Regions from separate parts of the Pelorhabdus rhamnosifermentans genome, predicted to be linked through region 2. Evidence: riboswitches for the same ligand, from Rfam matches in the RefSeq annotation. Region 2 holds a riboswitch; each other region holds the start of a gene.
What was found. Region 2 has a riboswitch for S-adenosylmethionine ahead of Ga0466249_RS16210 (MetQ/NlpA family ABC transporter substrate-binding protein). Riboswitches for the same ligand answer to the same signal wherever they lie in the genome.
Positions count from the first base shown of each region.

Region 1: another riboswitch for S-adenosylmethionine. It lies ahead of Ga0466249_RS10615 (YezD family protein); the one in region 2 lies ahead of Ga0466249_RS16210 (MetQ/NlpA family ABC transporter substrate-binding protein).
Region 3: another riboswitch for S-adenosylmethionine. It lies ahead of metK (methionine adenosyltransferase); the one in region 2 lies ahead of Ga0466249_RS16210 (MetQ/NlpA family ABC transporter substrate-binding protein).

Region 1 is NZ_JAHGVE010000007.1:183,029-187,829, forward strand. It holds gene moaA (GTP 3',8-cyclase MoaA) at 1-209, shown strand, start outside; gene moaC (cyclic pyranopterin monophosphate synthase MoaC) at 209-700, shown strand; gene Ga0466249_RS10595 (MOSC domain-containing protein) at 708-1,142, shown strand; gene Ga0466249_RS10600 (DUF8806 domain-containing protein) at 1,180-1,641, shown strand; gene Ga0466249_RS10605 (phospholipase D family nuclease) at 1,797-2,444, opposite strand; gene larE (ATP-dependent sacrificial sulfur transferase LarE) at 2,718-3,530, shown strand; SAM riboswitch class I at 3,577-3,676, shown strand; gene Ga0466249_RS10615 (YezD family protein) at 3,763-4,116, shown strand; SAM riboswitch class I at 4,387-4,493, shown strand; gene metA (homoserine O-acetyltransferase MetA) at 4,565-4,801, shown strand, end outside.
Region 2 is NZ_JAHGVE010000014.1:74,792-79,592, reverse strand. It holds gene leuD (3-isopropylmalate dehydratase small subunit) at 1-404, shown strand, start outside; gene leuB (3-isopropylmalate dehydrogenase) at 401-1,477, shown strand; SAM riboswitch class I at 1,558-1,662, shown strand; gene Ga0466249_RS16210 (MetQ/NlpA family ABC transporter substrate-binding protein) at 1,788-2,612, shown strand; gene Ga0466249_RS16205 (rhodanese-like domain-containing protein) at 2,859-3,251, shown strand; gene Ga0466249_RS16200 (hypothetical protein) at 3,366-4,439, shown strand; gene ilvD (dihydroxy-acid dehydratase) at 4,511-4,801, opposite strand, start outside.
Region 3 is NZ_JAHGVE010000004.1:85,473-90,273, reverse strand. It holds gene priA (primosomal protein N') at 1-786, opposite strand, end outside; gene Ga0466249_RS06515 (hypothetical protein) at 856-1,023, opposite strand; gene metK (methionine adenosyltransferase) at 1,136-2,323, opposite strand; SAM riboswitch class I at 2,392-2,498, opposite strand; gene coaBC (bifunctional phosphopantothenoylcysteine decarboxylase/phosphopantothenate--cysteine ligase CoaBC) at 2,545-3,750, opposite strand; gene rpoZ (DNA-directed RNA polymerase subunit omega) at 3,750-3,956, opposite strand; gene gmk (guanylate kinase) at 3,993-4,646, opposite strand; gene remA (extracellular matrix/biofilm regulator RemA) at 4,636-4,801, opposite strand, start outside.

The DNA.
Region 1 (4,801 bases), on a different contig from region 2:
GCATTCGCCTGACTGCCGATGGAAAATTGCGGGGATGTTTGTTTAGCAACCATGAAATTGATCTAAAAGGAGCTTTTAACAGTCCGTCTAGTGAGGAAAAATTAGCTGAATTATTCAAACAGGCCATTTTTGAAAAGCCGCAACGTCATCATTTGTCTGAAGGTTGGGGAATGGATAATAAGCGGAAGATGTATCAGATCGGAGGATAATGATGGAATTTACCCATTTTAATGAAGCAGGCCATGCTCGGATGGTGGATGTCAGTGAGAAAGGGGATACCGTGCGTATCGCGATTGCCCAGGCAATTGTGCATATGAAGCAAACGACTTTAATGGCTATTAAGAGTGGCGGTATAAAAAAAGGTGATGTTCTGGGAGTTGCTCAAGTTGCCGGCATTATGGGCGCCAAGCAGACATCAACACTGATTCCCATGTGCCACCCTCTCATGTTGACGTCTGTAGATATTACCTTTGATATTGACGAAGAAAAGTCATGGATTGTTATTCGGTGTCAAGTGAAAACAACGGGGAAGACGGGTGTGGAAATGGAAGCCATGAGTGGGGTGAGTATTGCCGCACTGACCATTTATGATATGAGTAAAGCCGTAGACCGTTGGATGAGTATTACAGACATTCAACTATTAGAAAAAGCGGGCGGAAAAAGCGGTCATGTCATGAGAGACAAGAATCGGGAGGAGTGAAAAAATAATGGCGAAGGTAATAGCCGTGAATATCAGCGAAGAAAAGGGTGTGCCCAAACATCCTATTGCTAAGGGATATTTTTCAATTGATTGCGGTCTTGAGAGTGATGCACATGCTGGAAAGTGGCACAGGCAAGTTAGCTTATTGGGCAATGAAAGTATTCATAAAATGGAGCAATTAGGATTGGAAAAATTAGAGTCCGGTAGTTTTGCCGAAAATTTGACTACGGAAGGCATTACGTTATTTGAATTACCTGTTGGCACGAAACTCAAGGTTGGCAATGTGTTGATGGAAGTGACTCAGATTGGCAAAGAGTGTCATGCAGGTTGTGCCATACGCCAAAAAACAGGTGACTGTATTATGCCTCGCGAAGGAATTTTTGCGAAAATTCTCACAAATGGTTGGATTAAAGCAGGAGATCTGATCGAAGTGGTCCGTTAGTACTTAGAAGGAATAGTTGGGAAGGGCTGAGTTTAATATGGATATTGTCAAGGTTGAAGAGGCTGTAGGCCATGTCCTATGTCATGATATTACCAAGATTATACCGGGGGAATATAAGGGGAGAGCTTTTAAAAAGGGCCACATTATTACGCCAGATGATATTCCGGAGCTATTGAAATTAGGGAAAGAGCATCTTTATGTCTGGAAAGTGGAAGCCGGACGAATTCATGAAAATGAGGCGGGTCTGCGGTTGGCTCAGGCAGTAAGCGGACAAGGACTGAGATTAACGGAACCGAAAGAAGGCAAAGTGAATTTGGTTGCTGAATATGATGGTTTATCCCTGTCGTTCCTGAGGTCAATGGAAAATGGGAACCCTTGTGTGCCATCTATTCCCGGCGTTGCATTGAGCCCATTGAAGATTGTTTGCGTTCCAATATCAGACAAGTCGTTCAGCTATATCAAAGGGTTAGAGTATGTAAAATTTCAGGTGATAAACTAATCAAATTGGGTGATGTAAAGCAGCTGTTTTTTAATTTAAATACGCCAGAGGATATGGTTGTTGCCCAACAGAAGGTAAAATAAAAACAGGACAGCCAAGACTGTCCTGTTAAGAAAAAAAGTATGATATGACTGCTTTTTTGTAGAAGCTGCTGATTATTTACTATAAGTAGTCGTTGCATCCCAGCGCCATTGCCAATTTTTTATATATTCGGCAGCAAGGGCTTTGTTGCTATGAAGAATTAAGCAGTTTTCAGCATTATTATTTTCGGCACTGGCCGTAAAGTTAAATGATCCTGTAATGACATCTTGGCTATCGATAATCATGACTTTGCTGTGAGCAATCTGAAATTCTGAATCCACTTTCATGGTAATGCCGCTATCCACGAGAGAGTTCAGTAATTCTTTTTCATGCTGGCCGCGGGAGTCTGTTCCTTCAATATTGCTTTTATCGATAATAATGCGTACATCGACGCCGCGTTTTTTTGCATCCATCAGGGCGTTCATAATGGGCTGTGATGTAAAGCTATAAGCTTGAATTTGGATACTGTGCTTGGCCTTAGAAATTTCGTCTACGATCATCGCCGTAATGCCGCCGTGCGGTGAAAAGGCAACATCAATGGTTCCTGTAGCAGAGACGTTATGTACGCCTTTGACTTGCTCAGGCATGGAAGGGGGAGTTTGTTGGGCTGTTTTTGTCTGGGCTGATGTCAGCGGTTTTTGGCTGCAGCCAGCAAAAAAGCCAACTGAAAAGATGGCTAAAACGGCTATCGCTGTGATGAGATGTTTGTGAAAAGATTGCATGGTGTTCCTCCTTAAAATAAAAAATATACTAAATAAATACGATGAAAAGTCATTATACTCCTGCTAAAGGGAAAATTGTGCATCAGTGGTGTATGGAACATATGAAAATAAATGGTCAAAGGCTAAATATTGGAATTGACAAAAGCCTATGGATTGTGCTAAATTTATAACAAATGTTTATATTGTTAGTAGCTGATCAGAAAAACTGAAGGCTAATTATGTCTCTATCAAGGGATGTAGTTAGTCTTTTTTGTTATTTAAAGGAGAATTTATATGGAGATTGTGCAGCAGAAACTCATAAGGCTTAATGAATTACTGCAAAACTTTGAAAGTGTGGTAATTGGTTTTTCCGGCGGTGTGGACAGTACGTTCTTAGCTGCGGCTGCAGCCAAGATTTTAGGTGAGAAAGCCGTCGCTGTGACAGCCTATTCGCCTACATTGCCTGAAAGTGAAAAGCAAGAAACAGTGAAGTTTGCCAAACGAATAGGAATTCGTCATGTTCTTTTAGCTATTAATGAACTCGGTGATGAAAATTTTGTTGTAAATAATGCACAGCGCTGTTATTTTTGTAAAAAGACTCGTTTTAGTGAAATTGCTAGATGGGCGAACAACACGGGTTATGACTGGGTACTTGAAGGATCCAATGCTGATGATGCCGAGGATTTTCGGCCAGGAATGAAAGCTGTTGAAGAACTTAACAAAGTGGCTTCACCACTTCTTGAAGCGGGATTAACAAAAAACGAAATTCGTCAGTTGTCGAAAGAATGGGGACTTCCGACGTGGGATAAACCGAGTGCCGCTTGTTTATCATCCCGCGTAGCTTACGGAGAAAAAATAACGGCAGAACGACTGAGTCAAATTGAGCAGGCTGAGGAATTTATCAAAAGGATTTGTCCCGGTCAAGTCAGGGTCAGACATCATGGCAATTTGGCGCGGATTGAAGTAGATGCCAATCAGATTCACCAATTCAGTCAGATTGAAGTGCGACAAAAGGTTGTTGAACAGCTCAAAAACCTTGGTTTTACTTTTGTTACCTTAGATTTAACTGGTTATTATACAGGCAGCATGAATGCCGCACTCAAATAGTCCAGAGAAAATCGTTTATCCAGTTTAGTCAACTTTTATAGTAAGACTCTTATAAAGAGTGGTCGAGGGACTGGCCCGATGACACCCGGCAACCGGCGCTTGCGCAAGGTGCTAATTCCAACAGGATGATTCCTGGAAGATGAGAGAAGGTGGTTCTTACTAACCCTTTTTCTTATAAAAGGGTTATTTTTTTTACCTCTGTTTTTTTAAAATGATCGAGAGGGGAATGGAAATGTTGGCAAAAAAGCATTCAATTACGTCGGAGGCATTGGAGCAGATTATGGCTATTGTAAAAGATATTGGTCATGGCAATATTACGTTAATGACGCAGAATTTTCGTTTGATTCAAATTGAGCGAAATGAAAAGATCCGTCCGTGCGATTTGGAAACACTGGCCAAGCCGGAAAAAAATATCCGCAGAGGTTGCAATTATGCGGCTGCGAGGGCGGGTATTCTGGAGGCTTGTCAAGCCTTAGAGTTTGGTCAAGTGGTTATTGTCATTAAAGATGGGAAAATCGTCCAAATTGATCGCACGGAAAAACAACGATTTCCTTCACTTGTGGGTCTTAATGGTGATGGCATATAAGAGACAATGATTAATCATGAATTTGGTCCCCAGTTTAATGTGTCAAGCATTGCGCCGGTTTTGAATCAGGCAGTAAGGAACAATTGGAATCAGGTCACAGTATTGGCCTTTCGAAAAAACCAGAAAATTTTCTTGACGGAAAGATTGTAATGGTGTAAGATGATAAAAAAGCAAAAAGTTACTGACTTAGCTGATCAAAAAAATTGAAGGCTAAGCATGAGGATGGGATCCTATGCTTGGCCTTTTCTTTTACAATTGAATAGTCTTGATTTCTTATCTAGAGTGGTGGAGGGACTGGCCCGATGAAACCCGGCAACCGGTATTTATTTAAATATCACGGTGCCAATTCCTGCGATGTTCGCATTGAAAGATGAGAGAGGGTAGTAGTTCATAGAATAGCCTCTTTCAATTGAAAGAGGCTATTCTTTTTAAGAAGGGGTTGGAGCATATGCCAATAAACATACCAAATGATCTTCCGTCAACTGAAGTTTTGAACAATGAAAACATTTTTGTTATTAATGAGGAGCGGGCTTTTCATCAGGATATTCGGCCACTGAATATTATTATTTTAAACCTGATGCCTGACAAAATTACGACTGAAACGCAAATACTAAGGCTCTTAAGTAATTCGCCTTTACAAATCGACATTACATTGCTTTATCCAAAATCACATTCTTCCCGTAAT
Region 2 (4,801 bases):
CACGAGAATTGGCCAAACATTGCATGGAAGATATTGATGCGTCTTTTGCCGGAAAGGTAGCAGCAGGCGATATTTTAGTGGCAGGTCGGAATTTTGGCTGCGGTTCGTCACGGGAACATGCGCCTCTTGCTATCAAAGGTTGTGGCGTACCTTGCGTGATTGCGGAGAGCTTTGCACGAATTTTTTACCGTAATGCCATTAATATTGGGCTTCCCATGCTGGAAATCGGTACTCAAGTTAAGGAAATTCATGCCGGAGACGAACTGGAAATCGATTTAGCTGCTGGACAGATTCATAATGTGACAACCGGAGATACTTTTCAGGCTGAACCTCTGCCGGAATTTATTCAAAAAATTGTTACAGCCGGTGGATTGATTGAATATCTCAAGGAGGCGGAATCATGAGTTATGATGTTGCAGTCATTGGCGGCGATGGAATCGGTCCGGAAATCGTAGCTGAAGCGCAGCGCGTACTTCAAGCGGCACTCAAGCAGTATGGAAAATCGGCTGAGTTTACGTCTTGTCTAGCAGGAGGTGCGGCCATTGATGCTGTCGGTCATCCCTTGCCTAAAGAGACGCTGGCAGCAGCGCACAAGGCTGATGCCGTACTGCTTGGTGCTGTGGGCGGACCTCAATGGGATACTGTCGAGCCGGAACTACGGGCGGAAAAGGCCATTTTAGGGTTACGGCAGTCATTGGAGCTTTATGCAAATTTACGCCCCATTCGGGTACCTGCCATACTTGCGGAACGTTCTCCCCTCAAGGCTGAAAAGGTTACAGGTGTGGATATTCTCATTGTTCGGGAATTGAGTGGTGGCATTTATTATGGTGAACGGCAGGAAGGGGCTGTGCAGGATGGTGTGGAACAGGCATTTGACAAGGAAAGTTACAGTGTGCCTGAAATAGAACGGATTACGCGGTTTGCTTTTCGAGCGGCAAAGTTGCGTCGGAATAAGGTGACATCTGTTGATAAGGCCAATGTTTTGGCAACGTCACGTTTATGGAGACGGACAGTTGAAAAATTGGCAGCAACTGAACCGGAGATTAAGGTCAATCACTTGTACGTTGATAATTGTGCCATGCAGCTGATTTTAGCGCCCAAGCAATTTGATGTGATTGTGACAAATAATTTGTTTGGTGATATTTTAAGTGATGAGGCGGCCGTGATTGCCGGGTCGATTGGCATGTTGCCTTCGGCAAGTATTGGTAGCGGTACGGGGCTTTACGAGCCTATTCACGGTTCGGCACCGGATATTGCGGGCCGTGGTCTGGCCAATCCTCTGGGAACAATTCTTTCTGCTGCGCTTTTACTGCGTTATTCTTTAAAGGAAGAAGCAGCAGCTTGCCTGATTGAGGCGGCTGTAGATAAGGTACTTGAAGAAGGGTATGGTACAATTGATTTAGTTCAATCGGGTATGACGCAAGTGACAACAAGCGAAATGGGAAGGCTTGTTGAACGCCAAATAGGTAAAATTTAAAAATAAAAAAGTATTGACAGCTTTGTAAAGTAAATGATAACATTAATTTAATGTTACACGATAATTTAATATTACTGTGACTCTTATCCAGAGTGGTCGAGGGACTGGCCCAATGACACCCGGCAACCTGCAGCAATGCGGTGGTGCTAAATCCAGCAGGACAATTTTGTTCTGGAAGATGAGGGGAAAAGTGGAACGCAACTAAACGTTTACCCCTTTCCTCGGAAGGGGGTTTGTTTTATTTAATACGGATTCTTTAGCTTTGTTTATTCTATCATTAAAATTAGTATGACTGGAAAGGGTGTTTATAATGAAAAAGTTTATTGGTATTTTTTCGTTAGTCTTATCTTTCGTATTTCTATTAACTGGCTGCGGCGGTAATACAGCAAATAATTCAAATAATGGGACTCAGGCTAAAACCGTTCTCAAAGTGGGGGCTACGGCTGTACCTCACGCGGAAATTCTAAACTTTGTGAAGCCGCTATTAGAAAAAGAAGGAATTGATTTACAAATTGTTGAGTTTAGTGATTATGTTCAGCCCAATACGGCATTAGCTGATAAGGAATTAGATGCTAACTTTTTTCAACACATTCCTTATTTAGAGAAATTTGCTTCAGAGCATAATTTGCCATTGACCTATACGGTTCCTGTACACATTGAGCCCATGGGTGTTTATTCGAAAAAGGTGAAAAACCTTGCTGACATTGCTTCGGGTGCTGAGATTGCTGTGCCGAGTGATCCGACAAATGCCGGACGGGCTTTGGCTTTGCTGGAAAAAGCCGGTCTGATTAAACTGAAAGAGGGCGTGGGTATTAAAGCGACAGTAAGCGATATCGCCGAGAACCCCAAAAATTTAAAGTTTCGTGAATTAGAAGCACCACTTTTGCCGCGGGCCTTGGATGATGTGACTGCCGCTGTGATCAACACGAATTATGCTCTGGAGGCCAAGCTTGTGCCAACAAAGGATGCACTTATTATTGAAGATAAGAATTCTCCTTACGTGAATATTTTAGCCATCCGGAAAGGTGACGAAAATCGTCCGGAGATTCAAAAGTTATCAAAAATCTTAAATTCTGATGAAGTAAGGAAATTTATCCAAGATAAATATCAAGGAGCTGTTGTACCAGCCTTCTAAAGAATGATAAGCAGATAAGCGACTTTATTGCATCATGTGATAAAGTCGCTTTTTTATGACTTTTATAACAAAAAAACGAAAGGCAAAAATTTCCGTATAAGCAAATAAATTATTATCTAAAATAATTTCGTAATACTATTTTAATTGATTTATGAACAGGGGTGAGTTTGCACTAGACCAAGCAACTTTTTTTGTATAGGCGAATAAAAATAGATACAAGATAGTAACATGAAGGTGACGTATGTGATGGAACAACTGCTTGTTATTATTATTTTCTTGATCATTGTTTTACTTATTACGCGTATTACGCGGCATATTCGGTTGAGTCAGGTTCCGCTGGTTTCTTTAGATCAAGTTGAAGTTGCCTGTCACGAATCGAGGGTACTCATTCTGGATGTACGAACAACAGACGAGTATCATGCGGGCCATATTTTGGGCGCTCTTTCACTTCCCTTTTATGAACTTGCTGAAAGAATAGACCAAGTACCAAGAGAGCGTCCTGTCTATGTTATTTGTCAGACTGGCCGACGAAGTTTTCAGGCCGTAAAATTTTTAATGTCCCAAGGCTATAGTCAAGTTTTTAGCGTATCACAAGGCATGGAAAAATGGCGGGGACCTTTAGTCAAAGAAACGATGTGAAAATAACAGGAAATCATTCTCTTTGCAACAGGAAAATGAACAGGCCTTTGGCGAAGTACTTATAAACGATAAATGTGTAACTTAATGGTTATCAGTTGTAATGGAGAGATGTCTGTGAATATATGCGACAATCATTTAGAACATGTACGAACCCTGCCGTTTTCAAAGGTTTTGACGCTTGCGCCAGCTGAGATGGCTCAGTCTTCCTATATTATTGCGCAGCATTTTGAGTACTTAAAAAGACAAGCTCAATCGATTTGTCAAAGCGATCTGCGTGAAAAAGTATTGGCCATCTTAATGAATCCGTCACCTACTTTTATGAAAAAGTTAGCTAGGCAGTCAATGCAGCAACAGAAGATAGAACAATTAGGGGCCGAGGGCTTTTATCAGCGTCAGCGCTATGGAACGCGTATTATTCCGCTTTTTCCTGCCTGTGATGATTTTCTCGTTGCGCCACAGTCTTTTGATAGTGCGCCAGGAAGTGGTTATTTTCGTCATCATGCTTATCCCGGCGGCCTTGTACTCCATACGTCTGTTAATTTACAGTCGGCGCTTGGCATGAAGGCCGTTTATGAGCAGAGTTATGGATTTTCAGTCAATGCCGATGTGTTGATTGCGGCGCAAATTTTGCATGATTGTCAAAAAACTTGGGTGTTGCAGTGGCTTGACAATGGCCGGATTTTTCCTCAGGCCAGTTTGGCTCGAACGGGGAGCCATCATGTTTTCGGTCTGGCTGAATCCATTACACGTTGTTTTCCAGCCGAAGTCATTATTGCGCAGGCTTGCGCCCATAATCATTTAGGTGCGAAAGATGCGGAAGGCGATATTGTGGGGTGGATTCGTGCTGCTTGTATTTTGACAGATACAGATCCCGTTCACGAGGGATATCTATCACTAGATGGCTGGACTTTGCCGAAACCACGGCCGCTAGAAAACTGTATTACTCATCTTGGTGATCATAATTGGGTAGTTAGTCTGCCAGCCAGCCAGTGGATGAATCCGCTGCTGGAGAAAATTGCACAAGATGAATATGGATTGACTATCAATGATATTAATGGGCGTCCCTATTATCAGTTGCGTAATTATCTTTATTCCCAGATTACGACGTTACTATTTTATCAGGTGTATGCTACGCAAGGTGAGCAAGCAGTAAGACAATTAGTTCGTAAATTGGTAGTACCTGATTAAAATTGTTTATAAAAAGTGCCAACAGGAAATGCAGGGTCCTGTTGGCACTTTCTATACAATCTTTTCTTTAGTTACTTTAATACAGCACCTGTGTTGGCTGATGTCACCAGACGAGCGTAACGCGAGAGATAACCTGTTTTCACCTTCGGTTCAGGCTGAACCCAGGCTGCTTTACGGCGGGCAAGTTCTTCCGGGCTGACGAGGAGTTCTAATTTACGATTGGGAATGTCAATATGAATGGCATCCCCGTTTTTAACTAAACCAATTGTGCCGCCTTCCATAGCCTCAGGGGAGATGTGACCGATACAAGCGCCTTGTGTGGCACCACTGAATCTTCCATCTGTTAATAAAGCAACATGGAG
Region 3 (4,801 bases), on a different contig from region 2:
CTTATGATAACTATTCCGTAAAACTTGGATTTCCTGCATCTCAATCAGTCCGGCTTGGACAAGCTTTTTGGCTGTAGCCAGTTGAATACCTTGCTGTTTCAATTCTTTCCATGAATAGCTATGCGCTTTAAGTAGCGTGAGAAGTTTTTGCTGCGCTGGTTTATGAGACAAGTCAACATCCTGAAGTTTGTCCAGGTCTAAACAAAGAGTAACTACCTTTTCCGTTTTAATTGAGGCCTTTTTGACTGTAAGAATTTTCACAGACACTAATCCTTTATCAATAAGCCCCTTTATGGCATTCCCTTTGCCTATCCCCTGTCGCTCCAAGTCTTTTTGAGTCACAAATTTCTGGCTGGCAATAAGCTGAAAAAGCTTTTGTTGTTCATCACCCAGTTCAGTTAGCAGCATAGATCTCTCTGAATCAGATAACTTTTCATTCAAAACATAGCCTGATTTGGATGTAATACCACTTTTACCCGGAATAAAGAGACGTAAAGCATCCGATAAGGAACATAAATAATAATCAGCAATAGCATGAGCTGTTGCAATCATGGCAGAATCAAACCAAGGGCTTTCATCTAAAGAGGATAAAATGAATTTTAACGAATCATGCTCTACTACCGTATCCTTAACATCCAAGACAAAACCCTCAACCCGCCTAGGTCCAAAGGGCACAACAACACGACACCCCACTGTCACCTTGAGATGTCCCGGAATTAAATAGGTAAAAGCCTTGTCAAGTGACTTTGCTGTAATATTCACAAATACTTCGGCTACCTTCGTCATACTTTCACCACTCAATAAAAAGTAAGGAGACTAAAAATAGCCTCCTTACTTAAAATAAATTACTTATTTTTATTTCGCCAAAAAATCATCGATCCCTGCTAAAAACTCCGTTTTGTCTGAAAAGCAGTTTGCATCTTGTTCATCAGGCAACCAATCATCATAACCTGTATCCATGGGAGATCGTTTGAAAAAACGCCTTATCTTGTGATTTCGTGGTGACGAAAAACGAACTTTCATGTTATCATCTCCTGTCAACAATAAGCAATTTTTACTACTCTTCGTACTTCAAAATCAATCATAAACGTGTTATTAGTATGACCGCACAAGAAGTTTTCTATCGAAAAAAAGTTTACAAACCTGCTTCCTGCCGAAGAATAGCCGCTTTATCTGTCTTCTCCCAAGGCAGATTTAGATCATTGCGACCAAAATGTCCATAAGCTGCTGTCTGACGATAAATAGGACGGCGCAAATCAAGCATTTTAATAATTCCTGCTGGACGCAAATCAAAATGTTTCTTCACAAGCGCTACAATAACAGCATCATCCACTTTACCTGTATCAAATGTTTCAACTAAAATAGAAACAGGCTGAGCAACACCAATGGCATAAGCAAGCTGAATTTCGCATTTATCAGCCAAACCACCTGCCACAATATTTTTAGCCACATAACGAGCAGCATAAGCACCACTGCGGTCTACCTTCGTTGGATCCTTGCCTGAAAAAGCACCGCCGCCATGACGAGCCATCCCGCCATAAGTATCAACAATAATTTTCCGGCCTGTCAGCCCACAATCCCCCTGAGGCCCCCCCACAACAAAACGGCCTGTTGGATTAATATAATATTTCGTATCATTATCAAGTAATTCACTCGGAACAATCGGTTTAATCACATGAGCAACAAGATCTTCCTCAATCGTTTTTAAGTCCACTTCAGGTCCGTGCTGAGTCGAAATAACAATGGTATCAATCCGTTTTGGCTTGCCATCAACATATTCCACAGTAACCTGTGTTTTACCATCCGGACGCAAATAAGGCAATTTATTTGACTTTCTTACCGATGATAACTGAAGAGAAAGTTTATGAGCCAAAGAAATCGGCAAAGGCATGAAATCATCTGTTTCATTTGTTGCATAACCAAACATCATGCCTTGGTCTCCTGCCCCAATAGCATCGATCTCCATTTCACCTTTTTTAGCTTCCAGGGCTTTATCAACTCCCATCGCAATATCGGCTGATTGCTCATCAATGGAAATTAACACGCCGCACGTGTCACCGTCAAACCCAAATTTTGCCCGCGTATAACCAATATCTTTAATTGTATTGCGCACAATTTTCGGTATATCGACATAACAATTTGTTGTAATTTCGCCAGCCACATGAACCTGCCCTGTTGTAATAAGAGTCTCACAAGCCACTCTGGCAAAGGGGTCCTGCCCAATTAAAGCATCTAAAATACTATCCGATATTTGATCAGCTATCTTATCGGGATGTCCTTCAGTAACTGATTCAGATGTAAAAAACTGCTGTCTATTTGCCATAATAAATCCCTCCTAAATCATCATTTGCATAACAAAAAGCTCCCACAACAAGGGGAGCGATTATTTCTCTCCCATCTCGCAAGAATCTCTCGCCGGAATTGGCACCGTTTTAGCCTAAACTAAATGGTTGCCGCAGTATCATCGGGCCAGTCCCTCCACCATCTCTTGATGAGTCGATATGTATTTTACCAATAAAATTGTATAGCAAATACCCAAAAAAATCAAGTCCTATTTGTAACTAATTCGCGAATATAGTCGAGAATACAACAAGCAAGCTTCTCCTTCGGCATTTGCGGCAAATCAACGATTTTTCCATCCCGAAAAAGAAGTTTGGCAATATTCGTGTCGACATTAAATCCAGCGCCAGGCGCTGTAACATCATTGGCCACAATCATATCTAAATTTTTCTCGTTCAATTTTTTCTTTGCATAATTCACAACATTTTGTGTCTCAGCAGCAAAACCAACAAGAAGCTGTCTTTCTTTAATTTGACCCAATTCCCGCAAAATATCCGGATTTTTTGTTAATTTTAAAATAAGCGTATCATCATTCTTTTTGATTTTTTGCATCTCAGCAACTTCAGGACGATAATCAGCCACAGCGGCCGCTTTCACAACAATATCACAGGAAAAAAAATTCTTCAGCACTTCCTCGCGCATTTCAGCAGCACTTTCCACTTTAACCACCGTAACATTCGGCGGATGGGAAAGTCCTGTTGCACCTGAAACAAGAATCACCTTTGCCCCGCGGCGTGCGGCTTGTGCTGCAATGGCGTAACCCATTTTCCCGCTTGAACGATTGCCGATATAACGGACAGGGTCAATGGCTTCCCTTGTACCGCCTGCTGTGACTAATAAATTTTTTCCTGCAAAATCATTCTCAGCAGCAACATGGTCGACGACAAAATTCACGATATCACAAGGATCTGGCAAACGCCCCACACCTTCAGTACCGCAAGCGAGTAGCCCGCGCGCAGGTTCTATAAACTGATAACCAAGCAATGTAAGTTCCTGGATATTTTTTTGCACAATCGGATTGCAATACATCTGTGTGTTCATGGCTGGTGCAAAAATCACCGGCGCTTTCGTCGCCATCACTGTCGTTGAAAGCATATCATCAGCAATACCATTCGCTATTTTCCCAATGATATTTGCTGTCGCCGGTGCAACTAAAAAGACATCAGCCATGGTTGCCAAAGCAATATGCTCAACATTCCACTGTTTCATTTCTCCCCACATGCTGACAACAACCGGGTTGGCACTCATTTCCTGGAAAGTCAGCGGCGTAACAAAACGAGCTGCCGATTCCGTCATAATAACATGAACAATAGCACCCATTTTACGTAATCTACTGACAATATCCACTGCCTTATAAACAGCGATCCCACCAGTCACTCCAAGGACAACCTGTTTACCTGCAAGTGACACTATTTTATGCCTGCTTTCGTGCGTTCATAACCAATCTTTGATTGAGCAATTTCTTCTAAAGCCATCGTTACAGGCTTACTTGATCTACATTCAACAAGTTGTTCCTCACCGTCCATAAGCTGGCGGGCCCGTTTGGCAGCAAGCACAACTAAAGTATATTTACTGTCTACCTTATTCACTAATCTATCTAATGATGGATAAATCATTAGAAATCCCCTCCTGCAGTAACCATTAATTTTTAACTATTTTTCATTTACAAGACTGCCGCATGTACAAATTTGTTCAATTACAGCCGTGTTACGAGAAATGCGACAATGTTCCGCTTCAATAATTGATTTTACCTGACTAACTGCTGTTTCAACAATATCATTGACAACAACATAATGATACTCCTTGGCACAAGTAAGTTCTTGCTTAACACAGCCCAACCGTTTTCTAATTACACTTTCGCTATCTGTTCCCCTTGTTACAATTCGATGTTCCAGTTCATCAAAAGAAGGTGGCAAAATGTAGATAAAGACCCCTTGTGGAAAAGAATGCTTGACTTTCATAGCCCCTTGAATATCAATTTCCAGTATCACATCATGTCCCGCCGCAAGCTCTTCTTCCACATAACGGCGCGGAGTTCCATAATAGTTTCCATAAACTTCGGCCCATTCTAATAACTCATTTTTGTTACGCATTTCTTGAAATCTCTCTTCAGAAAGGAACCAATAATTCACACCATGTTCTTCGCCCGCGCGTTTGGCACGTGTCGTAACGGAAATAGAATAATGAATCGCAGGAGAGGAACGCAATAAAGCTTTGCAAATCGTTCCTTTGCCAGCTCCAGATGGACCGGAAATTACGAGCAGAGCTCCCTGGCGTCGTAATTTTCTGCCGTCTTTATTCTTCATCGTCACTCGTATCCCTACTTGCTAGACGATGAGCTACCGTTTCAGGCTGTACAGCAGATAAAATGACATGATCACTATCGACAATAATAACGGCACGCGTCCGACGACCATATGTAGCATCAATTAGCATCCCTCGATCACGCGCTTCTTGAATA